Regions from separate parts of the Jeotgalibacillus malaysiensis genome, predicted to be linked through region 1. Evidence: riboswitches for the same ligand, from Rfam matches in the RefSeq annotation. Region 1 holds a riboswitch; each other region holds the start of a gene.
What was found. Region 1 has a riboswitch for S-adenosylmethionine ahead of LG330_RS17970 (hypothetical protein). Riboswitches for the same ligand answer to the same signal wherever they lie in the genome.
Positions count from the first base shown of each region.

Region 2: another riboswitch for S-adenosylmethionine. It lies ahead of LG330_RS12620 (phosphoadenylyl-sulfate reductase); the one in region 1 lies ahead of LG330_RS17970 (hypothetical protein).
Region 3: another riboswitch for S-adenosylmethionine. It lies ahead of LG330_RS16745 (2,3-diketo-5-methylthiopentyl-1-phosphate enolase); the one in region 1 lies ahead of LG330_RS17970 (hypothetical protein).

Region 1 covers NZ_CP085252.1:3,462,060-3,468,727, forward strand. The annotation lists gene LG330_RS17940 (GNAT family N-acetyltransferase) at 1-201, opposite strand, end outside; gene LG330_RS17945 (histidine phosphatase family protein) at 198-755, opposite strand; gene LG330_RS17950 (hypothetical protein) at 777-1,010, opposite strand; gene LG330_RS17955 (YcxB family protein) at 1,151-1,372, opposite strand; gene LG330_RS17960 (hypothetical protein) at 1,396-1,707, opposite strand; gene LG330_RS17965 (class I SAM-dependent methyltransferase) at 1,947-2,573, shown strand; SAM riboswitch class I at 2,617-2,721, shown strand; gene LG330_RS17970 (hypothetical protein) at 2,810-3,151, shown strand; gene LG330_RS17975 (hypothetical protein) at 3,336-3,650, opposite strand; gene LG330_RS17980 (tRNA dihydrouridine synthase) at 4,054-5,055, shown strand; gene hpaB (4-hydroxyphenylacetate 3-monooxygenase, oxygenase component) at 5,107-6,537, opposite strand.
Region 2 covers NZ_CP085252.1:2,350,068-2,356,735, reverse strand. The annotation lists gene LG330_RS12630 (FAD-dependent oxidoreductase) at 1-420, shown strand, start outside; gene LG330_RS12625 (DUF4317 domain-containing protein) at 463-1,626, opposite strand; SAM riboswitch class I at 2,253-2,341, shown strand; gene LG330_RS12620 (phosphoadenylyl-sulfate reductase) at 2,419-3,138, shown strand; gene cobA (uroporphyrinogen-III C-methyltransferase) at 3,156-3,923, shown strand; gene LG330_RS12610 (sirohydrochlorin chelatase) at 3,925-4,707, shown strand; gene LG330_RS12605 (NAD(P)-binding protein) at 4,682-5,293, shown strand; gene LG330_RS12600 (uroporphyrinogen-III synthase) at 5,290-6,132, shown strand; gene LG330_RS12595 (assimilatory sulfite reductase (NADPH) flavoprotein subunit) at 6,122-6,668, shown strand, end outside.
Region 3 covers NZ_CP085252.1:3,220,383-3,227,050, forward strand. The annotation lists gene mtnA (S-methyl-5-thioribose-1-phosphate isomerase) at 1-947, opposite strand, end outside; gene mtnK (S-methyl-5-thioribose kinase) at 944-2,158, opposite strand; gene LG330_RS16740 (sulfite oxidase-like oxidoreductase) at 2,174-2,836, opposite strand; SAM riboswitch class I at 2,911-3,030, opposite strand; SAM riboswitch class I at 3,633-3,745, shown strand; gene LG330_RS16745 (2,3-diketo-5-methylthiopentyl-1-phosphate enolase) at 3,823-5,040, shown strand; gene LG330_RS16750 (2-hydroxy-3-keto-5-methylthiopentenyl-1-phosphate phosphatase) at 5,045-5,710, shown strand; gene LG330_RS16755 (methylthioribulose 1-phosphate dehydratase) at 5,707-6,336, shown strand; gene LG330_RS16760 (acireductone dioxygenase) at 6,339-6,668, shown strand, end outside.

The sequences.
Region 1 (6,668 bases):
ACCTTTGATCAAAAAGAATAACCCATCACCAGCCGCCTGTTCATCAAGCAATGCCTGATGATGCTGCGCAAAAATCTCTGGCCTGAAATAATGATCTCCACGATCTGGCACCATACTGCTGAAATATGCGCGGTTTTCCTTTTCAAATTGAAGAAGACTTAACGTATCTGATGCCTGCAAAGGTTCAATGCTGATATTCATGTAAATGCTCCTATTCCCTTCACTCGTTTCAACAAATCTTCTTCAAAACGCAGCTGATAAATATCAGGCATGGCGAGTTGTCTCCAGAAGGCGAAATCATAGTGAGGATCGAAATACTGCATGATCAGCACCATGATGTTCCCGTGCGTCCCAATCGCAACATGCTGTCCTGCATACTCCTTCAGCACATGCTTCATTGCCTTCACACCTCTTTGCTGCGCAGCCAGATTCGATTCCCCTCCTTCCCAGGAAAATGAAGGATTCTCCCACACTTTTGTGATCGCTTTGTTAAAATCTTCAGCGGGCTGAGCCGTTAGTGTTCGTTCTTTGAACCCTTCAACTATTTCAATCTCACTTCCTATATAACCAGCAATTCCTTCAACTGTTTGAACCGCCCGTTTGTAAGGACTTGATAAGACTGCATGAATGTTTTCGTATGTTAAGCACCCCGTCACTGCTGCAGCGTCCTTCACTCCTTTTTCGGACAAGGGACGATGCATTTCATCCGGTGTGTAGTGTGAGTGGGCGTGCCTGATCAGATAGATCGTTGTCAATGTTATTCAACTCCAATATCGTCATTGAAAAAATGATAAAAATAAAAGTAAAATACCTAATGAAACAATAACTTTGCCGCCATTTTTTTGACCTTTTTCAATCAATCTGAATCCTGACATGGTGATCCATCCAGCAAGCGAGATCATTGCAATCAATGATAGCCACGTAATTTCATTGAAGATCAGGCTTGGAATTGTTGTGAAGATAAAAAGCCCCAGAAAGATAGTTTCTGTTATGTTGATCAACTTTTTCATAGTTACCCTCCACCTGAAATATCGCAATCAGTCATTTATTATTATTCTGACACGATAGGGTATAAATGTATATTTATTTTTCTATATTATGGTATACAAAAACGCCTGGTTACAATGTTCCAGACGTTTGATCATGTATGTTATTTAGCCGCTTCACTACTAGCCCGATACTCTTCTCTGATCCGTTTCCTCACCCGGCCAATCAGATTTTCAAATCGCAGCTGATCAGTTTCTGATAAGCCGTCAGGATGTTTGGGAAGGAATAAGATCTGTGCTCTAGACATAAAGAGGTAGTAATTTCTCTGGTCCTCACCGATCCGGATGATACCATCCCAGTCAAATGCAATCGTTGAGTATTGCATCTTTCGAATGACTCCTTCTGCGTCTAGTTCAAATTCGACAGGGCCAACAGCATTGTCCATATTTTTCCCTCAAACTGTTTCCTGACACTTTTAATCGTTGTTTTTTCAAGCGCTGGCGGCACGAAGACACCGGTAAGAATAATCAGCAGAATCCCGACAATTGCACCTGGAAAAGAGCTGAATAAGTTAAGAGTAAGAGAGAGGATAAGGACCGTCAGCAGCATGATCAGCGTGGCTCTTTTTTTATAGCTGTTCAGCTCATCAGTAAGTGCAAGCCGCTTGATCTGCATATCTATATAGTCCTGAGTCGTATAATTTGCCTGAAATTTCATCATTCGTTTGTTGAATCACCTTTCTTCGTTGTGTCAGTGTCACCGTAACATAGGTGTGCAGTGCTGTGACAGGGGTATGTTGTGAAACTTAGAATATGTTCTTTTACATATGGTACAATCAATACAAATAATTGGAAGGTGTGGTTACATATGAAAAACGTTAATATGACAGAGGTTAACGGACGCTAATACGGGCAGCTTTTTGAATGCCCGACATATTGAAACATATAGGAGGAGCATTCTTGTTAAATAACACTGGATTTAATTTATGGGCAAATAGCTATGATCAGACGGTAAAGGTGAGTGAAGAAAGTAATCTGTACCCTTTTGCCGGCTACAAAGAAATTCTGAATACGATTTTTAACACTGTGATGAACCAAGAAAACGCTGAGGTCCTTGATATCGGTTTTGGGACAGGCGTGTTGACGAATAAGCTGTATGAGAATGGACATCTGATCGACGGGATCGACTTTTCATCTGAAATGATTTCGATTGCGAAGAAAAAGATGCCTGAGGCCAACCTGATTGAGTGGGATATCTCAAATGGTCTGCCACCTGCACTTCAGGAGAAAAAATACGATTTTATTGTGAGTACGTATACACTGCACCACCTGAATGATGAAGAAAAGGTCACGTTTATCCGTGAGCTGTTATCTCATTTAAAAACAGGCGGTCAGCTGCTGATTGGTGATATTGCTTTTGGTAAAAGGGATCAGCTTGAGAATTGTCGTAAGGCGCATCTTAAGCATTGGGATGAAGATGAGTTCTACTTTGTCGCTGATGAATTAAAGGCGGCATTGGACGGCGTTTGCAAATGCGATTTTCACGAACTTTCGCATTGTGGCGGCGTGATGGTGATCACTGCTTAAAGACATTTCACCCTGAAAATGGTACAATATAATCAATTAAATAAGGTTATCAAGAGTGAACGAGAGTACTGGCTCAGTGACTTCACAGCAACCTGCCCATAAGGTAAGGTGCTCCCACCAGCAAAGCGCAGGCTTTGGATGATAACGAACGGACCATGGTCCCTGTTGCATTCATTGCAGCAGGGATTTTTTCGTTTCTCTTGATTCTTATTTAAAAATTTGGAGGAGAGATGAAGATGAATGCTTCAGGAATGTTGAGAGGGTACGCTTCAAAGGCTATGCCGAATGATGCGTACTTCGCGCACGTCACAAAGACCATGGAGAAGCAATTGAAGCAGTGGGATTCGGATTATGAGCTATTTGTAAATACCACAGATGGTTACCAAATCGCAGTTTTACTTGGGGAAAAGCGTTACGCATCAGCATTGAGTGTTGAAGAATGGGATACCCTTCAGCAAAACGCTCCCTTTTCAGTAGACCGGGCAATTTGGCAGCAGCTGCAGGAACAGGGTCTTGAGGTGAAGACTGGGTTTGGGGACTATATTGAGAAGGTGTTCGGGGGTTTTATGAGTAACTAAGTTAGCGTCTGCACTTTGGGGCGGAGGTTAACGGGCCACCCGTCTCCAAAGTGTTTTATTTTTTACCCCAGTTCCTCATCCCGCTCTCACTCCCATTTAGCATCATCTGATAATAAACCCATCACATATTTCTCATAAACTTCTGCCAGCCGTGCCTCAAGCATTGAGCCCTATCTAAAGACTCTCACGCCACATCCGGTTCTTCATCTAAAGCTGATTTCATTGCTAAAAGCACTTCTTTATCAAATGTTTTCTGAGCAATTTCAGGATAGGACAGAGCACTGATAATAAAATTGTAAACTTCTGAATGTCTCTGCGCCTCATCCAGCAGGTTCACCACGTTACACCCTAAAGCAACGAGCGCACCCTGCCTTAATACTTCCGCTTCCTTTTCATGCAAAAACATCGTCTCAGCATCCACTTCAGTAAAAAGAAAACGTTCAAAATCAACCGGTTCATAGTCAATGTTATGAGCGAACCCACCATAGCTTCTGGTCATGTCATGGTACATCCAGAGAATGTGGCCGATTGTTTCCCGACACTCTTTAAAATTGTCTGGGGTTAGTTTAAATGGCTTCCTCATGGAGTTTCCTGCTTTCATATGAATGTGTACTGCCGGGACGGAGGTTAAAGGGTCATCTCATGACCATCTCACCTCCGTCCCTAAATCACACGAAACATTTTTACCATTATACACCAGCGTATAGAACGTGTAATGATTAAGGTTGATGAATGATTACATATCAATTCAGTAGATAGTTGGAAAACAGCCTCCTCCCCTTGCACTTTCATCCAAATCCTATTAAAGTATATAAAGACCAAAGTCAAGCGAAACTAGTCATTGATGATTTTATATAATATGTTGGGAACGTGTTTCCTCTATAGAAAGGGTTCAGATAGATATGAAAGATAATTTCTGGCATGAGTTGCCGCGCCCATTTTTTGTGCTTGCACCGATGGAAGCAGTGACAGATGTCGTGTTTCGTCATGTTGTCAGTGAAGCAGCGAGACCTGATGTGTTTTTTACGGAGTTTACGAATTCAGAAAGCTATTGCCATCCGCGCGGAAAAGACAGCGTGAAGGGTCGTCTCACTTTTACAGAGGATGAGCAGCCGATTGTTGCGCATATCTGGGGTGACAAGCCTGAATATTTCCGCCAGATGAGTATCGGGATGGCTGAGATGGGCTATCGCGGCGTGGATATTAATATGGGCTGTCCTGTACAAAACGTTGCAGCAAACGGAAAAGGATCAGGACTGATCCGTCATCCGGAGACTGCGGCTGCTATTATTCAGGCGGCAAAAGCAGGCGGTCTGCCTGTCAGCGTGAAGACACGTCTCGGCTATACGAATGTAGATGAGTGGCATGACTGGCTGAAGCATATTCTTGAACAGGATATCGCCAACCTGTCGATCCACCTTCGGACGAAAAAAGAGATGAGCAGTGTGCCGGCGCACTGGGAGCTGATCCCTGAGATCAAAAAGCTGCGCGATGAGATTGCACCACATACGCTTCTAACAATCAACGGTGATATCGAGGACCGTCAGATGGGCCTTGAGCTTGCTGAGAAGTACGGAATTGACGGCGTGATGATCGGGCGCGGGATTTTCCATAATCCTTTTGCGTTTGAAACGGAGAAGAAAGAGCATACGAGCGAGGAGCTGCTTGATCTGCTTCGTCTGCAGCTTGATCTGCATGATAAGTATTCAAGAGAGCTTGAGCCACGTGCATTCAAACCACTTCGCAGATTCTTCAAGATCTATGTACGTGGATTCCGCGGGGCAAGTGAACTGAGAAATCGTCTGATGGAAACGGAGACAACGGATGAGGTTCGTGATCTATTGAATGAATTCACAGAGAAAAATGGCGTGAATGAAGAACAGGGATTTTCGGTTATTAAATAAAGAATGAAGAGAAAAGCTGATTTGGCTTTTCTCTTTTTTTATGATCTGAAATTACTTTCCCGCAAGAAAACCCTTCACCATCTCAACTGAATCCCCTCTGTCATACCTGCCATATAACTGATCTGCCAGCCTCACAGGATCGCCGAAAAAGAATCGTTCATATAATTTCTGCCTCGAACCAAAGGCGCTCATCGACAAATCCCATGCAAGACGGAACAGCTTTACTCTTTCATAGCCATCCTGATTTGCCGACTGTAAATGATCACTGAGGACCTCTTTCATGTCTCCTCCAAAATCCTCTTCAGAAGGAATTGCCACAAGCCCGCTCGCACTAATCAGCTGTATGATTTCAATGAAGCGTGGATAGATCCGCGGGTAGTAGTTTACTGCAGCAAGCAGCGGGTTGGGGTCAGGTGTCATCGTACCCCACTGATTTATTTTGGCGTTATGCTCTGACTGAACCAAAAAGCTTTTCATTGCTTCAAGCGCAATTGCCACTTCAGAAAATTTCTCCCGGATATGCTGGTATTCACTAATATTGATGCTATCAATAATAGACTGAATAACGCCGAGAATAAACGTTGTTTTAATCACATTTTTAGATACAACCTGATGGGCAGTATGTTCAAAAATATGACTCTGGCTGTACAGAAGGTTTTTCACAATCGGACTGCCATGCAAAAACACCCGATCCCACGGAACGAGAACATTGTCAAAGAGGACAATCGCATCCATTTCATCAAACTGACAACCAAGTGGATGATCATAAGGTGAATCCTTATAAGCAAAGGATTCACGGCCTATAAACGTCAATCCCTGGGTGTCACAGGGAATTGCAAATGCGTAGGAAAAAGCTTCGTCATCTGTGTTTGAAGGAACCGGATAAACAAGAATTTCATCAGTCATCCCTGCTTGAGTGGCTAAAATGCGGGAGCCGTTGATCACAATCCCATCTGCTGTTTTCTTGACCATCCGTGCAGCAACACCTGCTCCGTCCGCCATTTTAGAACGGTCTTTTTGCGGACTGACGAATACATGTGTTAAGTATAGGTCGTTCTTACTCACGTATTCATAATAGTTCCTGATATTTTCCGCGCACTTTTCATCTTCGGCTGTAAAAAGCTCAGCTGATGCGTTTAGCACCATCAGAATCGTATTCATATAATCCGGGGATCTTCCCATCATCCCCAGGTGGCTCTTTGCCCACTCCTGGATCATCAGCCTTCTTTTCTCTAAATCCTCTTTTGTCTTCGGCTCTAAAAAGGATGTTCCTGTGATGCCAGACTTTCCGGAAATAAACGTCATGGTGCTTTTCAAGTCGGGTTGGTGCTGAAGGTCATATAGCTTTGCCTGGCTCGCCATGACACCTTTAAAAGCAAGGTGATCGGAGATGTTACCGGTGATGCGGCTGCCATCCAGCAGTAGATTCGTCTTAAGCTGGTTAATCCGGTTGAGGTACTGCTCCCCTGTTGAGATACCCATCGTTACAAGCTCCTTCTTTGAATAGGTCTGTAACTTATAGTTATGAGGGGAATTGGATTGTGTGACTGTCATATTCATTGATGCAGTTTGACCACCGAGCCTTTTAAATTCATTCAGTCGTGAACATTGTA
Region 2 (6,668 bases), 1.1 Mb from region 1:
GGCGGAACTGCAGCTGCACATATTATCAGGGATTTAATTACACATAAACATAATCGTTTTCAGGATCTTTTCAATCCGGCTGATCACGATGTATCATCATCTATTGGCACATTTGTCAGCGAAAATGCCAATGTCGGGGCTGAACTTGTAAAAGGAAAACTGAAAAGTCCTGGCAAAACAGAGGATGATATCTTAAGTGGGGAAGGCGGAATCATTAAGGATAACAGCGGTAAAACCGGAGCCTATCGTGATGAAGAAGGTAAACTTCATAAAGTCGATATTACATGTACGCATATGGGCTGTGAATGCGCATGGAATCAGGATGAACGCTCATGGGACTGCCCGTGTCACGGTTCGAGATTCTCATTTGACGGAGCCGTACTCGAAGGACCTGCTGTAACACCTTTAAAGAAAAGATAAAAAAATCCCGCTTTACTGGCGGGATTTTTCAATTCTCTAACATTATTCTTCTCCAAATGCTTCAGGCAGCATCTTAAACCCGTCAATCTCTGCATCTTCCTCAATCTCAATCATAATACATCTCTTTCCTTTATAATTGACCTGTCTGACGTATTGCAGATCCTGCGGGCTGATGGAAATATTTGCGATCATGGTCTGGATTTTAATCGACTTCGTTTTGTATTTCGGTACAATGCTGCCGGCTTTTAATTCGTACGATTCATCATCAGTGATCAGCTGGAAGGCTTCTTTTATCTTATCTCCTTCAACTTTTTCACCACTGTTCGTCAGCACGCGTTCAACATCCTTATAATCAAGCTTTGGCGGCTCGTCCTCTTCGTTCTCTTCAATTGTCGTGTTAATTTCACTATATACTTTTGCAAGCGTAGAAGGGGAAAGGCGGTCACCGACGACGCTTTTAATCACTTCTTCAAATACTGCTTTATCTTCCTGCGCAGTCATGATTTCTTCACCGTTCAGTACCTCTTCGATAAAATGAAAATCCGGTTCATTTGCTTTTGGCGCTGCGTATAATACATGATTCACATCAGAAGCGTGATTTGTAATACACGGGAATAGAAAGCCGGTCATTGGATTTTTCAGGTCGATAACCGGATCGACTTCGACCTTATATTTAAATTCTTTTTCGATATAATCAAACTGAATTTCTTTTTTTGGCTCTTCAGTTTTATTGACAGTACACAGTGTAAACGGATGGGAGTAGACTGTATCACGACTGCTTTCTTCAGACGCTTCACTTCTTTTTTTAGTCGGCTTCATGTATTCACCACGGATAAATGTAATGACAATATCCTTTTCAAAAGGGTTCTGAATCATTTTCTCGGTCATCTGAAGCATCTGTTCCTGCCAGTCTTCACCTTCTCCAAGCAATCCTTTATGTAAAATCAGCTGACTGCTGTTTTCAGCATCACGCTTAAATTTTAGCTCAAATAATTTCTCATTCATTTGACCCGTCAGTACTTTTTTAAAATTATTCATAAACAGTTCCTGCTGATCACTGTCCAGCATTTCAAATGGCTGTCGCTGGTAATGATAAATATCTGTTGATTCCTTCATAATATACACATTAAAGATATCTGAAATTCTGAGCAGATCATTATCTGTTTTTAATTGTTTGCGAATATTTGCTACATCTTTCTTATCCACTCTGTTCACTCCTAAGGGTGATATTTTACGCTACATCATATTAACATAAGTCGCTTGGAAATGTTTAAAGGACCATTATATCTTTGCACCTCTGAAACAGTCTTTAACTTAGTTATAATTACTCTTTTACTTTCTGTACAGCAGTTAAAAACATAGTTCCTAAGTGAATTGTAAATATTCCAGAAGCATAGATAAGATTTTTTAACCTGAGTTGCAGAAAAGCCATTCCCTCAATTTTCTCTTTGACATATTACTTAATTGTGTTAATATCCAGCTCCAACTACACGTACGTTTGTTAAATTAACTCTTCACCTTCCTTCAAATAGTTGGTTTTGCTGTGCAAGTATTTTTGTCCAACAGCAACTTGTAAGTGAAGGGGTTTTTATAGTCAATGTTGCTACCATGAGCATACGCTGTAAAATATCTAAACGGTTTTTAGAAGAATTTATAAAAGATCCACGTTTTAAAGGCATCAAAAAGTCTAAGGCTGGAAAACGATTTTATTACTATTTATTTAATTTAGAATTTTTCAAATTTTTGGTTGTATGATCAGGTGACTCATGTTATCGTGGTTAAAACATACTAAAACACTAAGAATTATCGGTTTTATAAATTTTTGAAGCTATATCTTATCAAGAGAGGTGGGGGGCTTGGCCCTACGAAGATTCGGCAGCGGCTCACAAAGAGACAATGCCAATTCCAGAAAAGATAAGAGAGTGGGATGAATGATTTCTAAACCCCTCTTCTTATTTGGAAGAGAGGTTTTTCTATATCCGTAGAAAGGAGTCGACTATGACTAATACAGCTGTTACCTATGATAATTTCACTGGAGATCCGTTCAGTAATCTAAACGCTGATGATCAGACGAAAGGTGCTCTTGAGGTCCTCAGATGGGCTTACAAAGAGTATGACTCTATTACGTATGCCTGCAGTTTTGGAGCGGAGGGAATCGTACTCATCGATCTGATTGCAAAAGTGAAAAAGGATGCAAAAATCGTATTTCTCGATACCGGTATTCATTTTAAGGAGACATATGACCTTATCGAAAAAGTGAAGCAGAGATACCCGGCGCTTCAAATAGAAATGAAAAAGCCGGCCCTGACACTTGAAGAACAAGCAGAGGAACACGGTTCCGCTCTATGGAAAAGAAATCCTGATCAGTGCTGCTTCATCCGTAAAATTAAACCTCTTGAAGAAGCTCTTGATGGAGCAGAGGCGTGGGTTTCTGGACTGAGACGGGAGCAGTCGCTCAGTCGAAGCAATACGAATTTCGTTAACAAAGATGAACGTTTCCAATCGATAAAGGTATGCCCCCTTATTTACTGGACATGGGATGACGTCTGGTCTTATATCCGACTAAATGGGTTGAATTACAATGATTTGCATGATGAAGGGTATCCGAGTATCGGATGCATTCCATGTACATTTAAAGCAGAAAGTGGTGGTCGTGATGGCAGATGGAAAGGGATGGAGAAAACGGAGTGTGGACTCCATACAGGTGGTCAATCGTGATAAAGGAGAGTGGAGAAATGAGTAAAGTCTATATCGTAGGTGCAGGTCCAGGAGATGCGGACCTTATCACTATTAAAGGATTAAAGGCGATCCGGCAGGCAGACGTGATTTTGTACGATCGGCTCGTGAATCAGGATCTGCTGGAAGAAGCAGGTAGCGACACCCGTCTTGTCTACTGCGGTAAGAGTCCGGATCACCATTCATTAACCCAGGAAGAGATTAACACACTGCTTTGCGATTTCCAGGCGCAGGGGCTGACAGTCACCAGGCTGAAAGGCGGCGATCCATTCGTATTTGGACGTGGCGGGGAAGAAGCGGAAGTGCTGGCCGCACGCGGTATCCCTTTTGAAGTCGTACCAGGCATCACCGCAGGTATTGCAGCTCCGGCTTACGCGGGAATTCCAGTAACTCATAGAGAACACAGTTCTTCTGTTGCATTTATCTCAGGCGTAAGCAAACTCGGAATGGAGGATGAAGTGTACTGGGAGCATGTCGTGAAAAGTATGGATACTCTCTGCATTTACATGGGCGTCAGGAAACTGCCGGATATATGTGAAAGGCTGATCCGTCATGGAAAACCGGTAACGACGCCGATTGCGCTGGTCGGTTGGGGAACGACGGAATGGCAGGAGACGGTTACAGGAGAACTCGACACGATTGTAGAAAAGGCGGAACACATAAAAAATCCGGCCATTATAGTCGTCGGAGAGGTGGTCCGCTGCAGGGAAACCATCCAGTGGTTCGAAAAGCCCACAGAAGCGAAAGAAATGGAGGTCTCAGGATAAGATGCAGGGAGTACTATATGTCAGTCACGGAAGTCGGGTTGAGGAGACGAAGGCTGAAGTGGAGCGGGTCGTGGAAGAAGCACACAAGGGTATTGATGTTGCGCTTCACAGGCTGTGCTACTTGGAAATCGCTTCTCCAGGCATAGAAGAAGGGGCAGGGAAACTGATAGCGGAAGGTGCAAAGCGGATAGCTATTGTTCCGCTGCTTCTGTTCAGTGCCGGTCACTATTATTCAGATATTCCGGATGAACTGGAGAACCTTCAGAAGAAATATCCGGATGTCACTTTTACATACGGAGAACCTCTAGGTGTACAGGGGGCTTTAATTGATGCACTCTCCGACAGGCTTAGCGAAAAAGGATCAACGGATGCATTTCTCCTTGTAGCAAGAGGAAGCACGAATCCGGCAACGGAACAGGTGATGGAAACGATCAGGGAACACCTTGTAGCGAAAACCGGAAGCAGGCATGGAGAGGTTTGCTACCTTGCTGTTCTGGAACCGACGTTTGAACAGGGACTGGCGGACGCAGTTAAAAAGCATCCAGAAGGTCTCATCGTACTCCCCTGTCTCTGGTTTACCGGCAGACTGATCCGGCACATTGAAAAGGAAGTGGGGATTTTGAAAGAGAAAGGTTGTAATGTCCACACAGCTCATTACCTCGATAACCACCACTTCATCATCGAACTCCTTCGGCAACGGGTTCAGGAATCTTTGGAAAAAGAACCGTACACTCCCTTGATGAAGGAGGATACAGACCATGAGTCATTTGCCGCTCACCGTTAACATGAAGGGAAAGCGGGTCGTCATTGTCGGAGGAGGTACTGTCGCTGAAAAACGGGCGAAAAAACTTCTGGACGCAGAAGCTTCGATTACGATAGTGAGTCCTGAAATAACGCCGGGCCTGGGCCATCTGGCAGGAGAAGAACGTTTTCATTGGAAACGAAGAACGTTTGAGCGAAGTGATATAGAAGGGGCTTTTCTCTTAATAGCCGCTACCGGTAACCGGCATGTGGATGAAGAAGTGAAGAAAGCCGGAGAGAATGTGCCGCTTGTAAATATTTCCGGAGAGGCAGATGCCGGGAATATACACTTCCCTGCTCACTTCTCCCGCGGCCGACTGTCCATTGCCGTATCTACCGGCGGGGCGAGTCCGGCTCTTGCTGCGCGTATCAAGAACCGTCTCGAAGAAGAGTATGACGAAGATTATGCGGCTTACCTCGACTTTTTGCATGTTTGCCGAACGAAAATTAAAACATCCGGTCTGTCAGAGGAAAAGAAGAAAGAAGCAATCAACAAACTGCTCGATGAAGACTGTGGAGAGGAAAAAGAGCAGGCTCTTATGGTCGCAAGGTTGGAGGGGATCGAGTGAACAGTTTGAATGGAAAAAGAATAGCAATAGCGGCTGACAGGCGTAGCAAAGAATTGGGAGCTCTCATTAAAAATTTTGGTGGCACTCCTGTATATACGCCCATCCAGGGAGAACAGCAGCTGCATGAAAAGCGAAGTATCAGAGACGTGCACATTTTGTTGGAAGAAGATTTCGAATGGATCATTCTAACGACAGGAATCGGTGTGCGAACTCTCGAAAATGCAGCACAGCAAGAAGGGATACTTGATGCCTTCCTTGCAAAATTGCAGAATGCGAAGCTCGCGATCCGAGGTAAAAAGGCGCTCCGGTGGCTCATTGAACATGAACTTACAGCTGAAGTCGTCTCTGAAGATGGGACGATGAAAGGGCTGGTGGAAAAGCTTGAAAAAGAACAGGGAAGAGCCTTTCTACAGGCATACAGTGTTGATGATGCCTCATGGAAAGAATCATTCGGGAAGTTTTTTTCCTACGTGTACCTTTCCCGTCCTTATGAATACAAACGACCTTCAAAAGATGTCAGGAAAACGTTAGTCGAAAGAGTAACGAATGCTGAAGTCCAGGCTGTCCTGTTCACCAGCAAAACGCAGGTAAGAAATTTGTTCGAAGAAGAAGCGGACGACCGGCTTGTCCATTCACTGAATAATAGAGTGAAAGCGGTCGCCACAGGAAAGGTCACGGCAGAGGAACTCAGAAATTTCGGTGTACAGGAAATACTGTACCCGGAAAATCAGAAAATGGGAGCGATGGTTGTAGATATGGCCCGCTACTTTGATGCGATAAATGACAAGGGGGAAGAGAAACATGCAAGACAAACAGGAGGTGGAGACGGTGCAACTTGAAGTGATGAACAGCCCGTTCAATGAAAAGCAGGCAGATCTTCTTAATCAGCTGCTGTCTTCGATGACGGAAAATCAGAAAATCTGGCTCAGTGGTTACCTGGCGAGTGCCCCGGCTCTTGCACCGAAGACACTGCCCACGCAATCAGGAGGAGAAGTCGAAAAAACGAAAGCAGAAGCAAAGCAGCGGTCGATCACGGTTCTGTACGGCTCCCATACCGGGAACTGTGAAGAACTTGCAGAGCAATTATCAAAGAACCTGAAGGAAAAAGACTTTCAGGTCACAGTCTCTTCCATGGATGATTTCAAACCGAAGAACCTGAAGAAAACGGAGGATCTGCTCTTGGTGACGAGTACGCACGGAGACGGAGACCCGCCGGATAATGCTATGACCTTTTATGAATTTCTCTTCAGTAAACGCGCACCGGAATTGAAAGACATGCGGTACTCCGTACTTGCTCTTGGAGATAGTTCGTATGAGTTCTTCTGCCAGACAGGAAAAGACATCGATGCGAGGCTAGAAGAGCTCGGCGCAGAGC
Region 3 (6,668 bases), 240 kb from region 1:
ACGTCGAATGCAGGGTTGAATACGTTAATGTCTTCGGGTGCGATTCGTTTGCCGGCGATATGGGTGATTTCTTCTGCGTGTCTTTCTTCAATGACGATGTCGTCTCCTGTTGCTGTCTCGAGATCAATGGTGGAGAGCGGTGCAGCGACGTAGAATGGGATACCGTGGGCTTTTGCCAAAATGGCAAGTCCGTATGTACCGATTTTATTTGCTGTGTCTCCATTGGCTGTAATTCTGTCTGCCCCGACTAAAATCGCGTCGACGTTTTTTGTTCGGAGCACGTGTGCAGCCATATTGTCTGTGATGAGCGTGACGTCAATGTCTGCCTGCTGAAGCTCCCATGCAGTCAGTCTGGCTCCCTGTAAAACAGGTCTTGTCTCAGTTGCATACACGTGAATGTCAGACCCGCGTTCTTTTGCGATATAAAACGCGCCGAGTGCTGTTCCGTATTTCGACGTTGCAATTGCGCCAGTGTTGCAGTGCGTGAGAACCGTTGCATGATCAGGAAGCAGCGAAAAGCCGTACTCCCCAATGCGCTTACACGTTTCCTCATCCTGCTGCTGAATCAGGATCGCTTCTGTTTCAAGACGCTCAATCACTTTTGCAGCAGAGTTTTCTTCTTCAGTTGATTTCAGTAATCTTTGAAGCGCCCAGGAAAGATTGACAGCAGTCGGGCGGGATGAATTGAGATAAGCTGCTTTTACAGCAAGTTCTGCTTTTAACAAACCTGGCTCAGTCAGCCCGCTGGTTTTTGCCCATAAAGCAAGGCCATAAGCAGCAGTAATACCGATTGCAGGCGCGCCTCTTACTTTTAATTGCGTAATGCTGTCCCATACATCTTCAATCGTTTTTAAAAAGATATATTCCACTTCTCCGGGAAGCTTCTGCTGATTCAACAGACGGATCGCACCGCCTTCCCAGATGACCGGTTTAATAAAGTTTGTCATTTTGCCAGCCCCTTCAGATAAGCAGTCAGGCTTTTCGGTGAACGCCATACTGTACGGTTAAAAATCAGTGATCTGCCAGTTTCAATCGCACGCTGCTGCGCCTGCAGTCTGCCCGCTTCGTCTTCAATTCCATCGATATCTTCAACGTGCGCCAGTCCGATGATTCGTCGGATCGTTTTACAGCCGGCAAATCCGAGCGTATCCTGCCAGATCTTTTCAAGCACATAATCTGCATACTGATCAGTGCGCTGTCTTTCTTCAAACCCTTTTTCAAGCAGCAGCTCGCGGTAGCGCTTTTCAAATACTGCCCACGTCTGTTCAATTGCCTCAAGCAGGTACTCACTGATTTCAGTACGCTTATTTTCATCCGCTCTTTCCTGTTGTGCGATATAGTTGAGCGTCAGGTTGGCAATGAATGCACCGATATCAAATCCTGCCGGACCATAAAATGCAAATTCAGGGTCAATCACTTTTGTAGACTCCTCCGTTACAAACACACTGCCTGTATGAAGGTCTCCGTGAAGCAATGTTTCTCCTTCAGTGAGGAATTGTTTTTTCAATTTTGCGACTTCAAAGATTAGACGATCGTCCTGCCACAGTGACTCCACTACTTCCTGAAGGCTTTCAGGGTAGGAATTCGATTCAGCATTTTGATAAGGATCTGTGAAAACGAGCTTTTCAGTAATGTCACACAGGTCAGGATTTACAAACTGGCGTGCAAGCTTTTTCTTTTCAACCGGTCCAAGTGCTTCATCAGAGGCGTTGAACAGATTTTCTGCAAGGTATGAGCCAATATGTGCTGAAATGTGGGGGTAGAAGTTCCCTTCAAGCAGTCCTTTTCTGAGAATCACATGATCTGACAGGTCCTCCATCACCGTTACTGCATAGTCATCGTCATAATCAAATACTTCCGGTACAAGCGCCGGTACATATTTTGCTGCTTCCTGCAGTGCCTGACGTTCAATGCGTGCACGGTCTAGCGAGAGCGGCCAGCTTTCACCGACAACCTTTGCATAAGGCAGCGCCTGCTTCACAACGAGTGATTTGTCAGTTTTCAGATCCTTCACAATAAACACGTAGTTCAGATTCCCGTCTCCAACTTCGTTACACGTTACCTGCTCTTTATCAGTGATGAGTCCCTTATTTTTTAAATAAACGAGGACACTCTGATCAGTAAATGGTTCATACACATGCTCACGTACATTTGTCATTAACGTTCCTCTCCTTTAATCGAATTCTTTTTTATGCCACTCATCTTTAGGAATGTCTAAGTCCTCTCCTGAAAAACGTTCTTCTCTGAATACTTCACCGTAATTATGGAATCCGTTACGCTCCCAGAACCCCGGGCGGTCTTCCTGTAAAAACTCGATTCCTCTGATCCACTTCACACTCTTCCAGAAATACAGATGCGGTACGACCAGTCTGAATGGATAACCATGCTTCGCTGTCAGCGGCTTTCCTTCAAAGGAGTGAGCGAGCAGAATGTCATCTTTTAATAGATCCTCAAGTGGTAAGTTGGCTTCATAATCATGATCTCCATAAATCATAACGTGCTTCGTGCCTTCAGGAATTTCAAAGTCTTTCAGCAGATCTCTGATTGTGACGCCTGTAAAAGCATTATCAAATCGCGACCACCTTGTGACGCAGTGAATATCTTTTACAACCGTCGTCTGCGGCAGCTGCATGAGCTCGTCATATGTGAATTTCTTTTTAGTTACACCTTCACCAAACAGCGTGAAATCCCATGTAGCAAGATTGTATTCAGGGACCTCGCCTTCATGCAGAATCGGAAATTTTTCTGTCAGCGTTTGACCTGGCGGGAGTCTGCCCTCGTGTGTATTTTTCTGTACCGGCGGCCGTGCTTTTTTCAACCGTTCTGCCTTACCCATTGTTTCACGCTCCTTTTTAAACAATAAAAAGCCCCTTTCTAAGATAGAAAGAGGCAGAATTAGACTGATTCGACCTCTTATCTCTCAGACCATTACGTCTGTTGGATGTAGCACCGTGTCCCTGCTGAATGTATACAGCGGGCCGGTTGCCGGGCTTCATAGGGCCAATTCCCTCAGCCAACTCTCGATAAGAGTGGTATATGTAGTTGGTTGTTATTGGTTATTTCGAATTCATAATTGCAAGTTTACGGAATAGAGTGACGTTTTGTCAATGAGTTTTTTAAAAATTATTTTTGAGGGCTTCTGGGAACCGCTGTTGACCTGCGTTTCAGGCGGACGCTTTCCGGACGGTGGTTGCTGAGCCTCCTCAAGCTTCGCTTTGCGGGGTCTCAGCTTCCCACTAATCGTCCCGGAGTCGCCGCCTTACACTCCGGTCAACAGCTTAGTTATCTTTAAAAAGTATATATAGTTGGTTGATCAATTATTTCTCATACTTTTTAGTTTGTAAAAAATTCTTGATATCTGCACAGCGAGTGATTGGAGCGTAAGGGGGCGACTCCTGTGGCAGGAAGGGACAGGTGAGACAGAGCATGGCGAAGCCTGCGGGCTCACCGCCCGGCCGCGGAAAGCGTCCCCCTGAAGCGGAAATCACCCGCCAAATTATATGAGACAAACACAATATTACTCATAAACTAAAAGCACAATAATATAATTTTCTGAAAAATCGGCTTGACGTTTTTGAAGATCTCTGACATAATTCGGTACATGATTTTAAAACCAACCGAATACGTATAAACTCTTATAAAGAGCAGGTGGAGGGGCGAGCCCGATGAAACCCGGCAACCTGTTTCAGCGATTTACCGCTGATTCAAGGTGCTAATTCTCACAGCGACAGCTGAAGGATAAGAGGAAGAACGTTCATTTAGATGTCCGCTTCCTCTTTGGGAGCGGATTTTTCATTTCTGTTTTTTGAAAGGATGTCTATAATGTCAAAAATTACAGCGACTTATCTTGTACATGATGCAAAAGGAAATTTAGATAAAAAGGCTGAGTCTATCGCACTTGGACTGACGGTCGGTTCATGGACGGACCTGCCGGCGGTTGATCAGGAGCAATTGAAAAAGCATAAGGGTGAGGTTGTTGCTGTCAGTGAAACGTCACCTTCAGCAGCAGCCGGCCACTTAGGTGAGCGTAAGGCTGGACTGATTAAAATCGCCTATCCGGCAGCAAATTTCAGTGCTGATATTCCGGCAATCCTGACCACAATTTTTGGAAAGCTTTCACTTGATGGTGAAGTAAAGCTTGTTGATATTGAACTTGATGAAGCACTTGAGCAGCAGTTCCCCGGTCCACAGTTCGGGATTGAATCAATCAGAAATAAGCTTGGCGTACACGATCGCCCGCTGCTGATGAGTATTTTTAAGGGCATGATCGGACGTGGAACAGATCTTTTTGAAGAACAATTGCGCGCACAGGCTGCAGGTGGCGTTGACCTTGTAAAGGATGATGAGATTTTATTTGATAATCCGCTCACACCTTTTGAGGATCGGATCCGCCGTGGTGTGAAGGTGCTGAATGAAGAATATGAGCGCACAGGTCACCGCACGTTATATGCAGTGAATCTTTCAGGAAGAACATTTGATTTAAAAGAAAAGGCACGAAAAGCAGTTTCGCTGGGCGCAAATGCACTTCTGTTTAACGTATTCGCTTACGGGCTTGATACACTGCAGAGTCTGGCTGAGGATCCGTATATCGATGTACCGATTATGGCGCATCCTGCTGTATCCGGCGCTTTTACGGCTTCACCGCTTTACGGGATTTCTAATCAGGTGCTGCTCGGTAAACTGCTTCGTCTCGCGGGTGCAGATTTCGTGCTATTCCCTTCTCCATATGGCAGTGTGGCGATGGAAAAAGCTGAGACATTTGCAATCAGAGATGCACTTACCTCTGACAGCCGCCTGAAGCGTGCATTCCCTGTGCCATCAGCAGGTATTCACCCGGGGTTAGTGCCTCAGTTGATTGAGGACTTCGGTAAAGACTCCATTATTAATGCAGGCGGCGGGATCCATGGTCATCCGGGTGGTGCGGCAGCCGGGGCTAAAGCGTTCCGTGATGCGATCGCTGAAGTGCAGGCCGGCGGCACTTTAGAAGACGCTGCTGCTAAATCAGCCGAGCTTGAAAAGGCACTTGCATTGTGGGGGTGAGCGCATGCCGAGCGTAATTTTTTGTGACTTTGATGGCACGATTACAAAATCCGACAACATTATTTCCATCATGCAGCACTTTGATCCACCGGGCTGGGAGCCGATTAAAGATCAGATTCTTTCCCAGGAAATATCGATCCGTGAAGGTGTAGGAAAAATGTTCGCAACCCTCCCTTCTTCATTAAAAGACGAGATCATTCAATACGTTGTCGAAACAGCGAAAATTCGGGAAGGATTCAGGGATTTTGTCAGCTATACAAGAAAGGAAAATGTTCCCCTGAACATCGTCAGCGGCGGCATCGACTTTTTCGTAAAGCCTATGCTAAAACCATATGACCTTGAAAATCAGCTTTACTGCAACGGTAGTGATTTTTCGGGAAATACAATTCGAATCACCTGGCCGCATCCATGCGATGAACATTGCTCAAATGACTGTGGTTGTTGTAAGCCGAGCATCATCAGAGAGCTTGTTGATGAGCATGTACAGAAAATTGTCATTGGTGATTCTGTCACAGACCTGGAGGCAGCAAAGCTTGCTGATCTTGTATTTGTCTGTGGTGATTACCTGGAGGAAAAATGCAGGGAGCTGAACCTTCCTTATAAGCGTTTTACTCATTTTGATGAAGTAGTCACTTATCTTGAACAGTCCAAGGAGGTTGTACACCGTTGAAAACACTTGATCTTGAAGCCCGCTGGCAGGAGCTTGCAGATGTTAAAGAGGCACTTGGTGCAAGATACTGGTTTCCGGGTACAAGCGGCAATCTGTCGATCAAAGTATCCGATGACCCGCTTGAATTTTTAGTCACAGCAAGCGGTAAGGATAAGTATCAGCGGACTGATGAAGACTTCCTGTTAGTCGACCGGAACAGCCAGCCCGTTGAACAAACGGGATTGAAGCCTTCAGCTGAAACGCTTTTACATCAAAAGGTGTATGAACTGACAGATGCCGGCTGCTCCCTTCACGTTCACACAGTAAGCAATAATGTCATTTCCGAGCTGTACGCTGAAAAAGGAGAAATTACTTTTCAGCATCAGGAACTCATTAAAGCATTCAATCTGTGGGAAGAAGATGCTGTTCTGCGGGTGCCGATTATCGAAAATCCAGCTCATATTCCGGATCTTGCAGACCTTTTGGCAGAAAAGATTGATGAAAATATATTTGGTGTATTAATCCGCAATCACGGCATCACCGTCTGGGGACAAAATGCATTTGAAGCAAAAAAGCACCTTGAAGCATTTGAATTTCTATTTGAGACACATTTAGCACTGCGACTACACACTCAGGGAGGAAGATAAAAATGGCGACAATTACAATCAGAGATACTCAGGAAGTTATTAAAGGCGAAGAGCAGGTTCAGGCATTCCTGTCTGACCAGGGCGTATTATATGAAAAGTGGGATACTGCAAAGCTTCCGGAAGCACTTCAGGGTGTGACAGCACTTTCTGATGAAGATAAGGAAACTGTTCTTTCAGTATTTGACGGCGAGATCCGCTCACTGGCTGAGCGCCGCGGTTATCATAATTGGGATGTGATTTCACTGAATGAACAGACACCGGGTCTTGAAGATCTGCTGAAAAAGTTTGAGCAGGTGCATACACACACAGAAGACGAAGTCCGTGCAATCACT